Regions from separate parts of the Protofrankia sp. Cas8 genome, predicted to be linked through region 2. Evidence: predicted binding sites of a transcription regulator. Region 2 holds the regulator's gene; each other region holds the start of a gene.

Region 1 (6,780 bases), on a different contig from region 2:
TCGCGTCCAGCTGGTTCCCGGCAAGGCGGAAGGCCGAACCGATACCGGATGAGTTGTATCGGTTTGGCCGACAACGCAGCCGGGGGCCGGCTGGGCGTGGATCGCCCGGACAGAAGATTCAAAACAGGCTCTAAAAGCGCCCGGCAACCGGGGCGTGGATCAGGGATCGGGGCCAGAACCCATCCGACATGATCGAATTGCGACGCCCACGACTGCGATGAAAAAGACCCACATTACACCTACCACTGCAACGCCTGCCTGGTCGGGGGTGGCGGCAAAGTCCGGTTTGGCCGGTGTAGCGTCGTAATCGGTTTGCGGGATCCCCCCTCCTGCCGCGTGGTGCCGCGGCAGGAGCCTTGTCGACCAACAGGAGCGTGAGTCCGGGTTGTCGCAACCCCCTGCCCACGGCTCCGCACGGCACCGCGGCCACGGCACGCCTGCAAGGCGTGGGATCCCGTTGAGCCTCGGCCGGCGGGCGGCGTCACTGGCGCAGCTACGCCGCACCGGCGTTGCCTCGGCCGTCGTGTCCACCCTGGGCATCGCCATGGTCAACACAACCGGCATCGCGCACTCCGAACCGCCAGCCGTCGCCCAGCTCGGGATCGCCGGGACGGTTTCTGCGGGGTCGGCCGCCGGCCCGACCGGGACCGACGACCTGAGCGACCCGACCCTCGTAGGCCAGGTTGACAGCGACGGCGCAGCCATGCAACGCCGGGCGGAGACGGACCGAGTCGACCGCGACGAGGCGCTGGCCCAGTTGTCCATCCTGCTCGTGCAACGGCGAAATGCCGCCGAGCAGACCACGCGCAAACAGGACGAGACGCTGGGTTGGGTGCGCCCTATCGAGGCCTACCTCACCCAGCGGTTCGGCGGCGCCAACGGCCACCCAGGAATTGATCTCGGCGCCGCCCTTGGCACCCGGATTGTCGCCGCCCATGGTGGCACGGTCATCTATGCGGGATGGGAGTCCGGCTACGGCAACTTCGTACAGATCCTGCACGAGAACAAGATCGTAACCTGCTACGGCCACCTGTCACGCATCGACGTTCGGGTCGGCCAGGTCGTCACCACCGGCCAGCAGATCGGCCTGGAAGGTTCAACCGGCCACTCCACCGGCCCACACCTGCACTTCGAGGTCCGGCTCAATGGACAGGACGGCATCAAGATCGATCCGCTGGCCTGGCTCGCCGAACACGGCGTGACCTATTGAGCGACAGATTCCAGCGACGCCCATGATGGCCGCCGCCGACCCTCAGAGCTTTTCAACAGGGGCGTAGCGCAGGAGCAGCCGCTTGGTCCCCGTTCCGTCTCCGAAGTCGATGCTTGCCTCGAGATTGTCACCGGACCCCGCCATCGCGACGACCTGACCCATGCCAAACGTGTCATGGTTGACCCGGTCACCCGTAGCAAGATCGGGCATCGGGCGTGGAACCGGCGCCGGACGGCGTCCGGGCAGGCCACCGGCCTTCGCCGTCGACGACCCGGCGGATGCCGAGCCCCACATCGACGCCCGCGGCGCGGCCACCGGCGACGGCGGCCGGGTGCTGCCCTGCCAGTTGACCAGCTCCGTCGGCACCTCGTCGAGAAAACGCGACGGCGGGTTGTACGCCGGCTGGCCCCAGGCGCTGCGAACGTGCGCCCGCGTCAGATACAGCATCGCCCGGGCTCGGGTGATGCCGACATAGGCGAGGCGACGTTCCTCCTCCAGCTCGGTCGGGTTGCCCAGCGTGCGGATGTGCGGGAACATCCCGTCCTCCAACCCGGTCAGGAACACCACCGGGAACTCCAGTCCCTTGGCGCTGTGCAGGGTCATCAACGTGACGGCCCCGGTTCCGCCTTCCGCCGGATCGGGTATCTGGTCGACATCGGCCACCAGGGAGACCTGCGCAAGAAAGTCGGCGAGCGAACCCTGCGGGAAGCGTTCGGTGAACTCCCGGGCCACGCTGAGGAGTTCCTGGAGGTTCTCCACCCGGCCCTCAGCCTCGATGGTGTCCTGAGTAGTCAGTTCGGCGAGGTACCCGGTTCGTTCCAGGGCCGCCTCCAGCACCGCGACCGGACCGGCAGCCACGACCGCCCGAAGCTCGGAAAGAAGATCCACGAAACCACCGACCGCGGTTGCGGAGCGGGCGGTCAGGCCTGGGACCTCCGCCGCCCGGCTCAGGGCGTCGGCGAACGGAATCCGCTGCTGTTCGGCAAAGGTGGCCAGCGTTGTCTCGGCGCGGTCACCGATGCCCCGCTTGGGTACGTTGATGATGCGTCGCAGGTTCACCGTGTCCGCCGGATTGGCCACCACCCGCAGATAGGCGAGGAGATCCCGGACCTCCCGCCGTTCGTAGAAACGCACCCCACCGACCACCCGGTAGGGCAGCCCGACCCGCATGAACAGTTCTTCAAAGACACGGCTCTGGGCGTTGGTGCGGTAGAAGACGGCGACGTCACCCGGCCTGGCTGTTGCCGCGTCGGTGAGCCGATCAACCTCGGCGGCTACGAACGCGGCCTCGTCATGCTCACTGTCCGAGACGTAACCGACGATCTTCTCGCCGTCGCCGGCGTCCGACCACAGCCGTTTGGGCTTCCGCTGCCCGTTACGGGCGATCACCGCGTTGGCCGCCGACAGGATCGTCTGCGTGGAGCGGTAATTCTGCTCCAGCAGGACCACGGTCGCCTCGGGGTAGTCCTGCTCGAACTCGACGATGTTGCGGATGTTCGCGCCCCGGAAAGCGTAGATCGACTGATCGGCGTCACCCACCACGCACAACTCGGCCGGCTCCACACCATGATCGTCGGCATCCGGACGGACCAGCTCGCCGTCCACGGTCCGGGGGGACGCGCGCCCGACCAGCTCCCGCACGAGCACGTACTGAGCATGGTTGGTGTCCTGGTACTCGTCTATGAGGACGTGCCGGAACCGGCGCCGGTAGTGCTCGGCGACGTCCGGGAAAGCCTGCAGCAGGTTCACGACGGCCATGATCAAATCGTCGAAGTCGAACGCGTTCGCCTCGGCAAGCCGGCGCTGGTAGCTGCCGTAGGCCTCGGCGGTGGCCCGCTCAAGATGATTGGCCGCCCTGTCCCGGGCGGTCTCCCAGTCGACCAGCTCGTTCTTGAGATTGCTGATCCCGGCGGCGAGCGCGCGGGGCGGATACCTCTTGGGATCGAGGTCCAGGTCGCGGGCGACCAACGCCATCAACCGCTGCGCATCCGCCGCATCATAGATCGAGAAGCTGCTGGTGAACCCGAGACGCGTTGCTTCCGACCGCAGAATGCGCACGCAGGCCGAATGAAAGGTACTGACCCACATCGCCCGCGTCCGAGCGCCGACCAGGGCGGTGACCCGCTCCTTCATCTCGTTCGCGGCCTTGTTGGTGAACGTGATCGCAAGAATCTCACCGGCGCGGACCCCGCGTGCGGCCAGCAGGTAGGCGATCCGGTTCGTGAGCACCCGCGTCTTGCCCGACCCCGCGCCCGCCACCACGAGCAACGGCGAACCGGCATGGACGACCGCGGCCCGCTGCTGCGGGTTCAGGCCCTCCAGCAGAAGATCGGGATCGAGGTACGCGGCCGGGCGACCCCCCGGCCCACCCGGGTCAAAGCCGGCATCGGCGCCGGCATCCGAACCAGCATCGGAACCAGCATTGGAACCAGCATGGTCGAAGTCGGCGTACGGACCACCGAATAGGGTACTCATAGTGAATCGATCATACGTTCGACGTCCGACAGTTCTGGCAACGATGCACACTCAACACCCTACGAGGCGCCGGCCGGCCTCACGACAGGGCGTAGTGCGGATCGGCGTCCGGTCCGATCCGACGCCCGGACGATACCGGAATCGATCAACCGCGCGAGCAGGTGGCCGGCCGCCGGGATCAGGACGATCACGGATGGTCGGTTTGACGACCATCGGCATGCGCGAGCATCCTAGGAAGGTGGCGCAGCATCTTATGATCATTTTTGAGGCGTGCGAGCCCGTCTGACGAATCCAGCACTCCGGGTCCGCGCGCCTTGCCCTCCTGCCGTTCCGGCGGGGGGCTTTTTTGTTGCCGCGGCCACTGCGGAAGGTGGCCGCCGAGCCATCGGGAGAGCAGCGATGAGCCGACCAGCCGTCACCCAGGCCCCGACCACCACCGACGATGCCGATACCGACGCCCCGTCAAGACCCGGCCCGCCCGTAGCCGACCAGCACGCCGGCTGGTCGGCCGTCGACCGGGCCCGCGTCGATCCCGCCGACATCGATGTCGACCGGGCCGCGGCGGTCCTGGCCGGGGTCGCCCGACGCACCCGGGTAGTGCGCGGTACGCACCTGTCCCGGCTGACCGGCATGCCGGTCTGGTTCAAGTGCGAGAACGAACAGCGCACCGCCTCGTTCAAGGTGCGTGGCGCCTTCACCCGGATCGCCCTCGCCGACCCTGACGTGCGCGCCCGTGGCGTGATCGCGGCCAGCGCTGGGAACCACGCCCAGGGCGTGGCCTACGCGGCGGCCCGCTTTGATGTCCCCGCGACAATCTTCGTTCCGGCGGAGGCGAATACGACCAAGATTGCGCGAACCCGGCGATTCGGCGCTCGCGTCGAGCTCGTTTCCGGTGGCGTCGACGCCGCTCTGCTTGCCGCGGAGGCGGCTGCGCACGACCTCGGTGGCCTGCTCGTACACCCCTTCGACGACCCGTTGGTAATCGCCGGTCAGGGCACGATCGGGCTCGAGCTGATCGAGCAGCTACCCGGGCTGCGTACGGTTCTGGTCAGCGTCGGCGGCGGCGGGCTGATCGCGGGCATCGCCACGGCACTGCGCCGGCGCCGGGCCGATGTGCGGGTGATCGGTGTCCAGGCGGCGGGCGCTCCGGCATTCGCCCGCTCCTGGCGCTGCGGGCAGCGGCTGCGGGTAGCGGCGACGACAGTCGCGGACGGCATGGCTGTGAAGAGTCCGGGCACGCTGACCCTGGCTCTCGCCTCGAATCTGGTGGATGACATGGTCACGGTGGACGAGGAGGCGTTCTGGGAGGCGATGGTGCTGCTTGCCCGTGCCGATGGCCAACTGGTCGAGCCCGCCGGCGCCGCCGGGGTTGCGGCGCTGCTACGTCATCCGGGCCTCGCGCAGGGCCCGACCGCGGTGGTCCTCTCTGGTGGAAACATCGACCAGGTGACCGCCACCCGCGTGCGGACTCTGGCGGCCGAGTCCCTGCAGACGCCCGCAGCCTGAACGAGCCGCACCGGCTGAACTGGCTGAACCGGCTGAACCGGCTGAACCCGGACACACCGCGCTCGGCGCGCTACTCCCACTCGATGGTGCCTGGAGGCTTCGAGGTGATGTCGTACACCACCCGGTTCACCTGGGCGACCTCGTTGACCACCCGGTTGGAGATGCGTTCGAGCAGTTCGTAGGGCAACCGAGCCCAGTCGGCGGTCATCGCGTCCTCGCTGGTGACCGCACGCAGGACCACCGGGTGCCCGTAGGTGCGCTCATCCCCCTGCACCCCCACCGAACGGACATCAGCCAGCAGCACCGCGAACACCTGCCAGATCTCACGGTCCAGCCCGGCACGATGGATCTCCGCGCGCACGATCGCATCCGCGGCCCGCAGCGCCTCCAAGCGCTCCAGGGTGACCTCACCGATGATCCGGACAGCAAGGCCCGGCCCGGGGAAGGGCTGTCGCCAGACGATTTCTTCGGGCAGCCCGAGCTCCTCGCCGAGCCGACGGACCTCATCCTTGAACAGCATGCGCAACGGCTCCACGAGGTTGAAGCGCAGATCGTCGGGAAGCCCACCCACATTGTGGTGCGACTTGATCTTCGCTGCGGTCGGTGAGCCGGACTCGATGACATCCGGGTACAAGGTCCCCTGTACGAGAAACTCGATCTGAGCTCCCTCGATCTCGGCCCGCGCCTCAAGCTCGCGGGCCGCGCCCTCGAAGACCCGGATGAACTCCCGACCAATGATCTTGCGCTTGCGTTCGGGGTCGGTGACACCGGCAAGCGCGGCGGCAAACCGGTCGGCTGCCTTCACATGGACCAGCTCGACCCCGGTCGAGGCGACGAAGTCGGTCTCCACCTGTTCAGCCTCGCCCGCCCGCAACAACCCGTGATCGACGAACACGCAGGTCAACTGATCACCTACCGCCCGGTGCACGACGGCCGCCGCCACCGCCGAATCCACCCCGCCGGACAGTCCGCAGATCGCCCGGGCAGCACCGACCTGGGCGCGCACCGCCGCCACCGCCTCGTCCGCGATGTTGAGCATGGTCCAGTTCGGTCGGCACCCGGCACCGGCGAACAGGAAGTGCCGCAGGATGTCCAGGCCCCAGTCGGTATGCACGACCTCCGGGTGAAACTGGACGCCGAACAGCCGCCGCTCGGTGTTCTCGAAAGCCGCGACCGGGGTCGACCGGGTGGCCGCGGTCACCACGAAACCCGGCGGCGCAGCCGTCACCGAGTCACCGTGGGACATCCACACCTGCTGGGCAACCGGCAGATCCGCGAACAGGACGCCCGGTGCCGCGACCGCGAGCCGGGTCGCGCCGTACTCCGCCGTACCCGTTCGCGCGACGGTCCCAGCCAGCGCATGCGCCATCACCTGATGGCCGTAGCAGATGCCCAGCACGGGGATGCCGGCACGAAACAGGGCCGGATCCACCTCCAGGGCACCCGGGGAGTACACCGACTTCGGCCCGCCCGACAGAATGACCGCGGCGGGACGCCGGGCAACGATCTCTTCGACCGGAAGGTCCCACCGCACGATCTCCGAATACACGTGGCACTCGCGGACCCGCCTGGCGATGAGCTGAGCATAC
Region 2 (6,780 bases):
TGTCTGGATGGTCGACGTCGAGCACAACCATCTTCGCGGCCCGTCGGGTCGCACCACCCGACTTGATCGTCCCAGCCGAGGCGTCGGCTCCGCGCATGAAACTCACCGGTCCGGACGCGGTGCCGCCCGAGGACAACAGTTCCTTGGACGAGCGGATGCGCGACAGGTTCAGCCCGGCACCCGACCCGCCCTTGAAAATCAGCCCCTCTTCCCGGTACCAGTTGAGAATCGACTCCATCGTGTCGTCGACCGCGAGGATGAAACAGGCTGAGACCTGTTGCGGCGCCGCGGTGCCCACGTTGAACCACACGGGACTGTTGAAGCTGAAGACCTGGTGCAGCAGCATCCACGCCAGTTCATGCTCGAAGACCTCGGCGTCGGCCTCCGAGGCGAAGTACCCGTTCTCCAACCCGGCCGCCGCGTAGGTGCGCACGACCCGGTCGATGAGCTGGCGCAGGGACCATTCGCGGGTGGCGCTGCCCAACGCACCACGGAAGTACTTGCTCGTGACGATGTTCGTGGCGTTCACCGACCAGAAGTCGGGGAACTCCACCCCGCGCTGCTCGAAGTTGACCGAACCGTCCCGCCAGTTGGTCATGACGACGTCCCGCAGCTCCCAGGTGACCTCGTCGTAGGGATGCACGCCGGGCGACGTGTGGACACGTCCGACCGTCAGGCCGCTGGTCTTACCAGCGGGCCGGCTCGACTTCGTGCCACGGGTCTCGGTCATGGCGCTCCTCGTCTGGCGGGTACGGCGTCTGGCGGGTACGGCGTCTGGCGGGTACGGCAGGGACGACAACTCGCCGACCCGTGAACTATCTGGCCTGCGCCCGAAGGCCCGCGATCGCGGTCTCGAAGTCCGCCAGGGACTCGAAGGCCAGATACACCGAGGCGAACCTCAGGTAGGCGACCTCGTCAAGAACTTGCAGTGGGCCGAGAATCGCCCGGCCGATCTCGTCCGAGGGAATCTCGGCCGCTCCCGACGCACGCAACCTGTCCTCGACCAGCTGAGCGAGCTGGGCCAGCGCATCGGCCTCGACCGGTCGGCCCTGACATGCCCGGCGCACACCCGCGACCACCTTCGCGCGGCTGAACGGCTCGGTCACACCGCTGCGCTTAATCACCCTCAGCGATGCCTCCTCGATCGTCGTGAACCGACGGCCGCAGGACGAACATGATCGCCTACGGCGGATCGCGGCACCTTCCTCAGCCTCGCGGCTGTCGACAACCCTGCTGTCCGGGTGTCGACAGAACGGGCATCGCACGGACGATCCCCCAAGATCTTGATGACTTACAACTCCACAACTACCACATGTTGTGGTTAACCATAGGGCTCACCACCATGAACTGGCAAACCGTCGGCGCGTCCGACGGTCACGGCAGGCGAAGCGCCTGCCCGGGAACAAGATCGATGGTGGCAAGCTGATTCATACCGGCCAGCCGCGCCACGATCACCCGAGTGTCACCCTCAGGAGCCAGCGCACGCGCTATGCCCCATAAGGTCTCTCCGGACCGGACCACGTGAACACGACTGGAACCCGCACCGCCGCGCGGTGCGGCCAACGATGTGACCCGCGCGAGGGACAAGATCAGACAGAAGGCAATCGCGACGAGCGCAACCAGGACCATCCGGCCTCGCCGGGTCAATCTCAGTGGAGGCAGCGCCGGCCGCTCCACCACGCACCCCTTCAACACGGCCCTTCACCCCTTGAGATCACGAACTACGAACAACCGTTCGATCGAACGTCTGATCGAGTTTGTACCTCATGACTCCGACAGAATCGCCACGACACGCTCGAACAGACGTTTGAAAAATCCGGTCGCTGCGGTTACGGTCGTACCGATGAGATGTCGGTCGTGGCCACCGGCTCCGGTTCCTGGCGAAAACACCAGGTCTACCGGGAGCGGAGTCTGTCACGACCGCAAAACGAAGGAGAACGGCAGGTATGACCACCGACCCCAACCGCACCCGACGTGGCCGGCCACCGCGCGGTACCGTGCGCGACCTGCCGGATGGGCCGGCGGACGCGTCGGGCCTGACCCCCCGCCAACGCAAGGTGTTGGAGGTGATCCGCAATGCCGTCGAGCGCCGCGGATATCCGCCCAGTGTCCGCGAGATCGGCGAAGCGGTCGGGCTCACCAGCACGAGCAGCGTCGCGCATCAGCTCAAGATGCTGGAGGAGAAGGGCTTCCTGCGCCGTGACCCCCACCGTCCGCGGGCCATGGAAGTGCTCTCAGCGGACGCGCCGGTACGGCCGACGGCACGCGACAGCCTTCACCTCGGGCCGCCACTGGCCCTGACGGCCGGCACCGGGGAGTCCACCGCCGCGCCGGAAGCCCGCCGTGAAGCGGCCTACGTGCCCGTCCTCGGTCGTATCGCGGCGGGTGGGCCGATCCTTGCCGAGCAGGCGGTGGAGGACATCTTCCCGCTTCCCCGTGAGATCGTCGGTGAGGGCACGCTGTTCATGCTGAGAGTTGTCGGAGACTCCATGGTCAATGCCGCGATCTGCGACGGGGACTGGGTGGTCGTCCGCCAGCAGCCGGTCGCGGACAACGGCGAGATAGTCGCCGCGATGATCGACGGCGAGGCAACGGTCAAGACGTTGCGTCACCGTGACGGCCACGCATGGCTCCAGCCGCAGAACCCGGCCTATGCCGAAATTCCGGGCGACGAAGCGTCGATCCTCGGTCGGATCGTCGCGGTACTACGCCGGGTCTGAACATGGATGGTTGTGCCGACCGGGACAGGGCCGACCGCAAGCAGGCCGGGCGAGTGGTGGCGGTCGTCGGTCCGACCGCGGCCGGCAAGAGCGAGCTCGCGATCGATCTCGCCGCCACCCTCGGCGGTGAGATCGTCAATGCCGACTCCATGCAGCTCTACCGCGGCATGGACATCGGCACAGCCAAAGTGCCGCCACGGGACCGCAAGGGCATCCCGCACCATCTGCTTGACGTCTGGGACGTCACCCACACCGCCGACGTGGCGTCGTACCAGGCAAGGGCACGAACAGTCATCGACAATCTTCTGCTTGCCGGTCGGACCCCGGTACTCGTCGGCGGCTCCGGGCTCTATATCAGGGCTGTCATCGACGACCTCAGGTTTCCCGGCACCGACCCGGCGGTGCGAGCACGCCTTGAACGGGAGCTGTCCGAACGTGGGGCTGCCGCGTTACACGCCGACCTGACCGCACGCGCGCCGCAGGCAGCTGCGGCCATACTGGTCGGCAACGGTCGTCGCATCGTGCGCGCGCTGGAAGTGGTGGAGCTTACCGGCGGCTTCACCGCCTCCCTACCGGAGCACCGCGCGGTCTATGACGTTGTTCAGATCGGTCTCGATCATCCCCAGCTCGACGCCCGGGTCGCTGACCGCGTGGCGGAGATGTGGGCTGCCGGCATGGTCGAGGAGGTCCGGACGCTCGCCGACATGGGGCTTCGGAGCGGATGCACCGCTTCGCGGGCGCTGGGTTACGCCCAGATTCTGGCCTGGCTGGATGGCACGATCGAATCAGACGAATCCGCCCGACTTGCAACAATTGCCGCGACGCGCCGATTCGTCCGCCGACAACGGTCGTGGTTTCGCCGCGATCCCCGCATAATTTGGCTGGACCGTCCTGACGTCGAGCAGGTGGCGGGCATGGTCCGCTCAGCCTGACGGGCGATGGGTACCGGCGACCCGTTCATCCCGGCGTCTGGAGACATCTGTGACCGCGCTCGAGCTGAACCTCGTCCCGGCCCTGTGTGCCGCGTTTGACGACGGGTCGTTGCAGCTGCATTACCAGCCCGAGGTGGACCTGCGCAACGGGTCGGTTCCGGCGATGGAGGCGTTTCTGCGCTGGCAGCATCCCGACCGTGGCCTGCTGAGCCCGGCGCAGTTCATGCCGGTCGCCGAAGCCGCAGGCCTGTCCGAACAGGTCGGCCGCTGGGTGCTTCGAACCGCCGTTGCGGAGGCGCGGACGTGGCACGAGATGGCATCGGGGACCGCCATCCGCCCGCCCCGGCTGTGGGTGAACGTCACCGCCGACCAGCTGACCCGGCCGGACTTCGCCGTCGAGGTGGCAGGCCTCGTGTCTGGCCGCGGGCTGCCACCGGGAGCCCTCGGGCTGGAGTTCACCGAACAGACTCTTGGGCTCGCGCACATCGGGGTACCCCGTCTGTTGACCCACCTACGTTCGTTCGGACCAGCGATCGGCGTCGACGGCTTCGGCACCTGGTATGCTTCAATGTCGACTCTTGACGTCCTGCCACTGGACATGGTGAAGATCGACGGTCGCTTCCTCCACGCAATGCAGCGGGATCTGGAAGGTGAAGCCGTACTGGCCTCGATCATCACGCTGGCTCACCGACGTCGGCTGGTGGTGACAGCGGAGGGCGTTGACAGCATGGTCATCGCGTCCAGGTTGGCCGCGATGAGCTGTGACCGCGGCGCCGGCCGGTTGTTCTGCCCGCCCGTTCCCACTGACGACGCCCGGATGATCGCGCTCGGCCGTGGCCGACCGGACCGCCGGCATGGGCGCTCGGGTCCCACCTCCCACGCCACCTCCCACCCCCCCGCCACCGTACCGATACGCACCCCGGCCGGCGCCGGCTGATCAGGGATCGACCGCCGGCATCCAACCGCGTCAGAGAAGGGCGATATGACGCTTCCCGCCATTGAGGACTCCATCCGCGACCACGTCCGCAACCACTTCTTCGACGCCACCGGTGAGGGACACGATCTCGCCGACCGGGCGGCCCTGCGCCGGGTACCGGGTCTGACAACCGAACTGGATGACGTCACCGAGGTCGAGTACCGCCAGCTCAGGCTGGAACGGGTCGTCCTCATCGGCGTGTGGACCGCCGGGACCGCAACGGACGTCGCGACCTCCATGACCGAGCTCGCGGCCCTTGCGAACACGGCCGGCTCGGTCATCCTGGACGCACTCGTCCAGCGACGCGACACCCCCGACGCGGCCACGTACGTCGGTTCCGGCAAGGCACGGGAACTGTGCGAGGTCGTTGCCGCCGTCGGCGCCGACACCGTTGTCTGCGACGGTGAACTGACTCCCGGCCAGCTGCGCCAGCTGGAGGACGTCGTCAAGGTCAAGGTCATCGACCGGACCGCGCTGATCCTGGACATTTTCGCCCAACACGCGACATCCCGGGAAGGCAAGGCGCAGGTCGAGCTTGCCCAGCTGCAGTACATGCTGCCGCGGCTGCGTGGCTGGGGTGAGTCGATGTCGCGGTCCGGCGGTGGGATCGGGACCCGGGGCCCTGGCGAAACGAAGATCGAAACTGACCGGCGACGGCTGCGCGCGCGCATGGCCAGGCTCCGCCGCGAGCTCGCCGACATGAAGACGATCCGGGCGACGAAACGGTCGTCGCGCCAACGCAGCGGGGTCCCCGCGGTCACGATCGCCGGCTACACCAACGCCGGCAAGTCCTCGCTGCTCAACCGCCTGACGGGCGCGGGCGTACTCGTCGAGGATGCGCTGTTCGCCACGCTGGACCCGACGGTGCGACGGGCCACGCTCCCCGACGGTCGGACCTTCACCCTCGCTGACACCGTCGGTTTCGTCCGCCACCTGCCGCACCAGATCGTCGAGGCGTTCCGCTCGACGCTGGAGGAGGTCGCGGACGCCGATCTCCTCCTGCACGTGGTCGACGGTTCGCATCCCGATCCGCTGTCGCAGATTTCGGCTGTCCGCATGGTGGTCAACGACGTCGACGCCGGGGACGTCCCCGAGCTGGTCGTGGTCAACAAGATCGATACCGCCGACCCGGAGGTCCTGGCCGGGCTGCGCCGAAGCATCCCGAACGCGGTATTCGTGTCCGCACGCACGGGCGAGGGCCTGTCCACCCTGGTGGAGGCGCTGACCGAACGTGTGCCCCACCCGGCGGTGGAGGTATGCGTGCTCGTACCGTTCGCCCGCGGGGATCTGGTGTCACGGGTCTACGCCGACGGCGAGGTCCTCGATCTGCGGCACACCGCGGACGGCACCGAGGTGCGGGCCCGGGTACCGGTCGGCCTCGCCGCTGCGCTCGCCGTGTTTCAGCCAGAAATCGATCAACACAGCCTCGGTAGCCCGGGGACTCTCGGCCGCAGGTGAGTGCGCGGCCCCAGGGATCACTTCGTAGCGGGCACCGAGGCGCGCCGCCATGTCCGCCTGCAAATGCGGCGGCCAGGCGTCATCGGCGATGCCGTGTGCGACCAGAACAGGCGTGTCGACCGCGCCGGTCGCGGCGGCGAGATCGCCGACCCGGTCAGGCTCGTCGAGGAGCTGTTCGCTCATGACCCGTAGCCCGACATCGCTGCTGGCGAAGAAGCGATGCTCGAGGAACTCCCGGCCGCCGGGCGGGTAGACGGCGGTGTCCGCAGCGCGCACCGCGGCCCACACCGCGTCGCGACCGCTGCGGTCGTAGACGACCCGCATGGCTCGCAGCGCGATCCGGCGGGCGCCGACGATGCCGGCGGGGCCGGAGCAGAGCAGCACCAGGCTCGCCGCGGACGAGGGCCGGCTGATGACCGCGGCGCGGGCGACGAGACCGCCGAAGGAATGGCCCAGCAGATGCACCGGCTGGCCGATGTCGTCAACCACCCGTCCGACATCCTCGGCAAGAGCCGTGACCGTGCAGTCCCGTTCCGGATCGGCGGCAGACGACTCGTACTGGCCGCGCTGATCGACCGCGATGACGTTGAACCCGGCCTGCGCCAGCCCTGTCATGATCATCAGATAGTCCTCTTTGCTCCCGGTGTAGCCGGGCAGCAGGACGACCGGTGGGTCCGCCGGGGAACCGGCTCGC
Region 3 (6,780 bases), on a different contig from region 2:
ACATCGACGACATCGACCGTGCCGTCGCCGAGGCCCGTCGGTCGCTCGCGGCCATCGAACCGTTCACGCTGATCGTGGGCCCGGCGACCGGCTCCCCAGACTCGGTCGGACTCGCCGTCGTCCCCTGGGAACCGCTGCTTGCACTGAATGACCACGTCCTTGACGCGGGGGCCCGCACGGTGAAGGCCGTTGGCGAACCCGACGAGTTCCACCCATATATCAACATCGCCTACGTAGGCGAAACGATCGACGCGCGCCCGGTCGTCGAGACCGTCGCGACCCTGCGGGAGCTGCCCCGGATCCGCGTCGTGGTCGATTCCGTCACCCTGGTGGAGCTGCGCCGCGAGAGCCACGCGTACGGGTGGGACACGGTGGCCCGGCTGCCGCTGGGAGTCGGTGAGAACAGCGACGAGGATGCCGATTGAGACGACGACCTCACCGCCGAGTGATCATTTTGCGGAGTCGACATCGACGGCATGCCCGGACGCGACGATCTCTTAGGTATCTTTGAGGTCGTGAGTGGTCCGCCTCAGGAAGCGCCGTTCACCGAGCTGATCCAGCACCCGACGAGGACAACCGCCCGGCTGGCCGGCATCCGGGCGCTACGCCTGCGCCGCCGGGACGCCGACGACCTGGTGCTGATGTCCGCCGACCGGGCCCAGCAGGAGGGTGAGGTCGTGGACCTGACTGCACGTCTGCTCGCCGGCGTGCTCCGCGAGCAGGGCGGTGCCGATCTGATCCGCCAGGTGCTACCCACCGTGCTTGCATAGGTATAGGTGCGGTTCCTGCCGGCCGCCGCGGCCGACGAGCTGGCCGCCGAGTTCGTGCGGACCGCACACGCCACGGCAGCGGTGAACAACATGGCCCCGATCTCGCAGCTGCTCACCGAGTGGCGGCACACGGCTGAGGTCCACGCCGATTCTCAGCTGCACACGATCCTCACCCAGGTCCACGAGGGTGACCACGGCTCGGTACCGGTACCAGACACGGTGTGGCCCGTTCACGCCGGAACCGGCCACCCCACGGTGACCGACAGATAAGCTGCGCGGCCCTACGGACCCGGCCTTCGGCCAACGGGTGGGATGTGTGGACGGCGGTGGCCTCGGCGGTCGACAGTGCTCAGGTGCACAAGGGGGGCCGTCCGATTGCGTTCCAGGCCGCAGGCCCGGCCCCACTGGTCGGCCGGGACGCTGAGCTGGGCCTGCTCGTCGACCGGCTGGACGCTGCACGCGCGGGCCGCGGCGGGCTCGTGCTGCTCGGCGGCGAGCCCGGGATCGGCAAGACCCGGCTCCTGCACGAACTGCTCGCGCACGCCACGGCCGCCGGGGTCCGCACGGTCTCCAGCCGCTGCCGGGAGGACGGTGGCGCGCCGGCGTCCTGGCCCTGGGTCCAGGTGCTGCGGGCTCTGGTCACCGACCCGAACCGCCGACCCACGCCGGTGCCGGGTCTGTACGCGCAGCGACTCGGACCGGGGTGGACCGACATCGAGCGCCTGATCAATAGCACCCCCGGCCAGCCCGACGCGGCGTCCCGATTCCGTCTGTTCGACGCGGTGTGCACCATGGTCCGGCTGGCCGGTGAAGGCAGCGGCCTCGTCATCGTCATCGACGACCTGCACCGCGCCGACGAGCCCTCGGTGCTGCTGCTGACCTATCTGACCGGGGAACTTGCGGACGCCCCGGTGCTCGTCATCGCCGCCTACCGCGACATCGTGGCGACGATGCACGCCCGGACCGGCGGCAACCCCTTCTTCGTACAGGAGCTGTCCAGGCTGCTGCACGCCGGCGGGCATGACGCCGCCGGCATGGGCGCGGGCCGGCCACCGCGACAGTGCGCGCCGCGCCTGCGACCGCGCCGCCGAGATGGCCGCACGCTGCGGCGCACGCGCACAACTCGCCCGCGCCGCGTTGGGCGCGGGCACCACCGTGGTCACCGCAGGCACCGTCGACTGGACGTTGGTCTCCCTGCTCACCCACGCCATCAAGGCGAACACCGACAATCACGCACTTCGGGCACGGCTGCTCAGCCGACTGGCGATCGAGCTGTACTGGCATGCCGGTGGTGAACCGGCGCGGGAACGCAGTGCCGAAGCGCTCGAGGTGGCCGGCGTAAGCGGCGACGACGCGGCCCTCGGGGTCGCGTTGCACGCCCGCCAGTTCACCCTGCGGGGAGCGGGCCATCTGACCGAGCGGATCGCGATCGGGCGACGCCTGGTCACCCTCGCGACCCGCGCGGATGATGCGGACCTCGCCAACCCCACCCACGTCTTCCTGGCCGCCGACCTGCTGAGGCGACAGCGTTCGCCGTGCGCTCGGGCATCGCCTGAATCCGCCAGCAGCCAGCAGCCAGCCGCGGGGAAAGCGTGTACATAGTCTGCCGGCGACGGCAAATGGCGGATCTCCGGGATCTCCGGGATCTCCGGGCCGGGGCCGCCCGCGCACCATTGCGGCCATGACGACAACCACTAACACGGCCACCACCGACACCGACACCAACACCACTCCCGAAGCCAAGCTGCGGGCCCGCCGCGAAGCGATCGTGCGGACGCACATGGAGGCCGAGGGCCGCCACCCTCAACACCTTCGCCGAGGCCAACTACGACGTGGTCGCCCTGGGCGCCCCGACGAACGGGCCGCAAGCGGTCGAGGAGCTACTGACCATGCTGTTCGGCGCGTTCCCCGATTTCGCCGCCGAAGCCCTTTCAATCCACCACGGCGACGACATCGTGTTCGTCGACACCCGGATGGCGGTTACCCACCATGGCCCGTGGGCCGGTGTGCCCGCCACCGGCAGACCCATCGACGTGCGCTGCGGCTGCGTCTTCCACTTCGACGGCGACCGGCTTGTCAAGGAGACCGTCTCCTTCGACCACGCGACTCTGCTCGGCCAGATCGGCGTCAGCGGCTGACCCGCGTCCACCGGTCGTCGGTCAAGGGCGGCACCAGCAGTTACCTGGCCGGGTTGGAACATCCAGGAGCACGCCTTGTCCACGCAGAATCGTCGTCGGGCCGTCGAGGTTGCCGCGATGGTGAAGGCGTCCGGGGCGGCCCGACGACGAATCCGGGTCGCTGAACGGGGTGGAAATGTCGGGATAGCGAGCTAAACTGAACATATGTTCGATCCGACCGATGGGTGCGCAAGATCTGATGCGTGCCCAACATGTGATGCGTGCGCAGGCCCCGAGCCTATCGCCGCCTTGGATGCGGATGCCTGCCTGACCCTCATGACGACCATCGTGCGGGAGAAGGCCAGGTTGGACGCGGCGCTGATCCGCACGCAGGCCCGGTTCGTCGAGCTGCGGTCCGCGGCCGGGCCGGACCCGGTGTTCAGCGAGTTCGCCGCCAGCGAGATCGCCATCGAGCTGGACCTGTCGTGCAGCGCCGCAGCCGCCCAGCTGAAGCTGGCGCACACGGTGACCTACCGGCTACCGGCCACCCTGGCCGCTCTGGAAGCCGGTGCGATCGACCTGGGCCGAGCGCGCGCGGTCGCCGACGCCACCGGCTCGCTGTCACAGGTCCACGCGGCGGCCGTCGAGGAGAAGGTGCTGGCCCGCGGCGGTCGGGCGAGCCACACGCTGTTCCGCCAGGCCCTGCGCCGGGCCGTGCTCGCCGTCGACCCCGATGGCGCCCAGCGGCGCCACGAGAAGCAGCGCCGGGAGCGGCAGGTGCGCATCGGACCCCTCGATGACGGCATGGCCGAACTGTGGGCGTTCCTGCCGGCTGCCGAAGCCCAGGCCGCCTACCAGCACATCGACGCCCTCGCCCGCTGTGCCGGCGCTCCGGACGATCCCCGGAGCATGGATGAACGCCGCGCGGACGTCCTCACCGATCTACTGCTGGGCCGCCATCATGATTACGAACCCGTCCACATCGAGATCGGGGTGATCGTGCCTGCCGACACCCTGCTGGGGCTGACCGACGCCCCCGGCGAGCTGGCCGGCTACGGGCCGATCTCCGCAGGGCTCGCCCGCGACCTGGCCTGCGCGGCCAACGCCACCTGGCGGCGGATCCTCACCGACCCCGTCGACGGCAGTCTCCTGGATGTGAGCCGGCGACGGTTCCCCTCAGCCGCGCTCGCCCGTCACGTGCAGACCCGGGACCGCACCTGTCGGTTCCCGAGCTGCCGTAAACCCGCCGCGGCCTGCGACCTCGACCACGTCCAGCCCCATGCTGGCGGCGGGACCACCGACCCGGCAAACCTGCTCACTCTGTGTCGCCGCCACCACCGCATGAAACACGGGGGGAAATGGTCGGTCAACCTGGCCGGCTCCGACGGGTCGGTCACCTGGACGAGCCCGGAAAAACGCGTCCACCACACCAGTCCGGAACCCTACATCGACTGCAACCCGAACCCGAACCCCAACCCGGAGCCGGAGCCGGAGCCACCACCGTTCTGAAAGAGGAGGACCGCGTGAACATCACCGACAGCCCGCTCTACCTCTCCGGCACAGGCGCCAGGATCACCGTCCTCAGCTGAGGACCCCGGAGTCGGCGTGGGCTTGCGAGCGTGGGGACTGGTCGAACCGTCAGGAGATGTCGAGGATGGGTAGGCAGGCCTGTACCCGACACGCTCGAAGGAGACGGACCCATGGTCGAAGTCACGAGTAACCAACCGCCGGGGACACCCACCTGGATCGACCTCGGCATTCCCGACATCCAACGCGCAAAGGAGTTCTACGGCACCCTGTTCGGCTGGGAGTTCGAGGAGGGACCCCCCGAAGCCGGGGGCTACACGATGTGCCTGCTGCGCGGGCAGCCGGTGGCGGCCGTCATGGCGAACCCGGACCCGAACGCCACCTCCTTCTGGTGGAACCTCTACTTCGCCACCGACGACGCTGACGGCACTGCCAAGCACATCGCCGACGCCGGCGGCCAGGTCGTCGTGGCGCCCATCGATGCGATGGACGCCGGGCGGATGGCGATCGCCCTCGATCCGACCGGCGCGCAGTTCGGCCTCTGGCAGGGCCGTATGCACCCCGGCGCGCGGATCGTCAACGAACCCGGTTCCCTGGCGTGGAACGAGCTGCGCACACCCACAGCGGACGCGGCCCGCCCGTTCTACCAGGCGGTTTTCGACTACACCCTGGAACCCATGGCGGCTCCCGACATCGACTACACCGTGCTGCACCGCGGCGACGGCCAGATGATCGGCGGAATTCACGGCGTGGCCGACGCGCCGTCGTCATCCTGGATCACCTACTTCGAGGTCGAGGACACCGACGCGGCCGTACGGCGGGTCCTCGACGGCGGCGGCGCATGTCCCGGCGAACCCCAGGACTCCCCCTACGGGCGTGTCGCCATCGTCGAGGACCCGTTCGGTGTGGCGTTCCACGTCATCGCCTCCGCCCAGAACCCGCCCGGGTGAGGTTCAGGCCGCCGCTCAGGAGCGGGACAACGCGGACCAGGGCACGTCCTTGTCGATCCGCGGCTCCGCCGGCAGGCCCAGGACCCGCTCTCCGATGATGTTCCGCTGGATCTGGTCGGTTCCGCCGGCCAGCCGGTAGCCGGGCGCGCCGAGTAGATGCTCGGTCCAGCCGAACCCCTCACCGGAGTCGGCCGCCGCCCGGCTACCCAGCAGGTCGACGGCGAGCTCGCCGGTGCGGGTCAGCACGTCGGAGGCGACCAGCTTGCCGACGGATGCCGCCGGCCCCGGCGACGCCCCGGCCGCTGCGGCCCGCGCCACCCGTCCGGCGGTCGCGGCCCGCAGCACCGTCCGGATGTAGAGATCCGCGAGCTGCTGACGGACCACCGGGTCACCGGCCCGGCCCAGGCGGCGGGCGAGCTCCAGCACGTCGTCGAAGGTTCCGCCCTTACGCCGGGTCACCGATCCGGACGCGGTGCGCTCGAAGGACAGCGTCGCGTTCGCGACCCGCCAACCGTTGCCGACCGCGCCGACACGCAGGGCGTCGGGGATCCGGACGCCGGTGAGGAAGACCTCGTTGAACGACGTACCTCCGCTCATCTGCCGGATCGGGCGGATCTCGATACCGGGGGCGTCCATGGGAACCAGGAAGGCGGTGATCCCGGCGTGCTTGGGCACGTCCGGGTCGGTGCGGGCAAGCAACAGTCCGTAGTCGGCGAACCGCGCGCCGGACGACCAGACCTTCTGCCCGTCGACGACCCAGGTCTCCCCGTCCGCCACGGCGCGGCAGGCCAGTGCCGCGAGGTCGGAACCGGCCCCGGGTTCGCTGAACAGCTGACAGGCGAGCAGATCGGTACGCAGCAGCGGCCCGACGAACTGCTCCCGCTGTGCCTCGGTGCCGAACATCGCCACGGCCGGGCCGACCAGACCGGTCGTCACGCTGATCAGCTCGGTGGACGGCGGCACGGCGAACGCGCGTTCCTCCTCGGCGAAGGCGGTCGCGAACAGCGCGGGCAGACCGGCGCCGCCGTGCTCCACCGGCAGCGTGAGCGCTCCGTAGCCCGCGTCGTAGCGGGCCCGCCGATAGGCTCGGACGTTCTCCAGCAACGTGTGCTCGTCGCCGTCGGAGAGGTTACGGAACACCGCGAGGTCGGGCGGGCCGTGGCTTGCCACCGGCGCGGCAACGGTGGCGGCGAGCCAGCGCCGTACCTCGCCACGCCAGGTCACGAGGTCGACGTTGCTGCCCGAAGCGGTCATCGGTGGGGGTCCCTTTCGCACGGCATCATCAGACGGTCAGCTCAGGCGGTCAGCTCAAACGGTCGACCTGGACGGTCAGCTCAGACGGTCAGGACCGCGCAGGCGGACAGTCCCGGCGCGCCGTACACGTGGGTGAAGCCGACCCGCGGGGCCCCGGGGACC

Evidence for each region. The regulator LexA, encoded in region 2, represses DNA repair genes until DNA is damaged. The targets are predictions, from matches to a motif close to CGAACNNNNGTTCG.
Region 1: the regulator LexA is predicted to act here: its motif matches at 3,693-3,706, upstream of pcrA (DNA helicase PcrA).
Region 3: the regulator LexA is predicted to act here: its motif matches at 3,106-3,119, upstream of U9977_RS00195 (HNH endonuclease signature motif containing protein).

Annotation. Positions count from the first base shown of each region.
Region 1 covers NZ_CAUVXI010000002.1:70,242-77,021, reverse strand. The annotation lists gene U9977_RS00930 (M23 family metallopeptidase) at 458-1,210, shown strand; gene pcrA (DNA helicase PcrA) at 1,253-3,685, opposite strand; gene U9977_RS00920 (threonine/serine dehydratase) at 4,085-5,191, shown strand; gene guaA (glutamine-hydrolyzing GMP synthase) at 5,262-6,780, opposite strand, start outside.
Region 2 covers NZ_CAUVXI010000014.1:35,015-41,794, reverse strand. The annotation lists gene U9977_RS04460 (vitamin B12-dependent ribonucleotide reductase) at 1-730, opposite strand, end outside; gene nrdR (transcriptional regulator NrdR) at 816-1,265, opposite strand; gene U9977_RS04450 (LysM peptidoglycan-binding domain-containing protein) at 1,375-1,629, opposite strand; gene lexA (transcriptional repressor LexA) at 1,947-2,720, shown strand; gene miaA (tRNA (adenosine(37)-N6)-dimethylallyltransferase MiaA) at 2,723-3,652, shown strand; gene U9977_RS04435 (EAL domain-containing protein) at 3,702-4,589, shown strand; gene hflX (GTPase HflX) at 4,635-6,086, shown strand; partial or broken gene U9977_RS04425 (alpha/beta fold hydrolase) at 6,114-6,780, opposite strand, start outside.
Region 3 covers NZ_CAUVXI010000001.1:36,108-42,887, reverse strand. The annotation lists partial or broken gene U9977_RS00225 (2'-5' RNA ligase family protein) at 1-425, shown strand, start outside; gene U9977_RS00220 (hypothetical protein) at 477-770, shown strand; gene U9977_RS00215 (hypothetical protein) at 777-1,040, shown strand; partial or broken gene U9977_RS26775 (AAA family ATPase) at 992-1,633, shown strand; gene U9977_RS00205 (hypothetical protein) at 1,926-2,372, shown strand; gene U9977_RS00200 (ester cyclase) at 2,603-2,908, shown strand; gene U9977_RS00195 (HNH endonuclease signature motif containing protein) at 3,224-4,396, shown strand; gene U9977_RS00190 (VOC family protein) at 4,588-5,364, shown strand; gene U9977_RS00185 (acyl-CoA dehydrogenase family protein) at 5,380-6,618, opposite strand; gene U9977_RS00180 (thiolase family protein) at 6,699-6,780, opposite strand, start outside.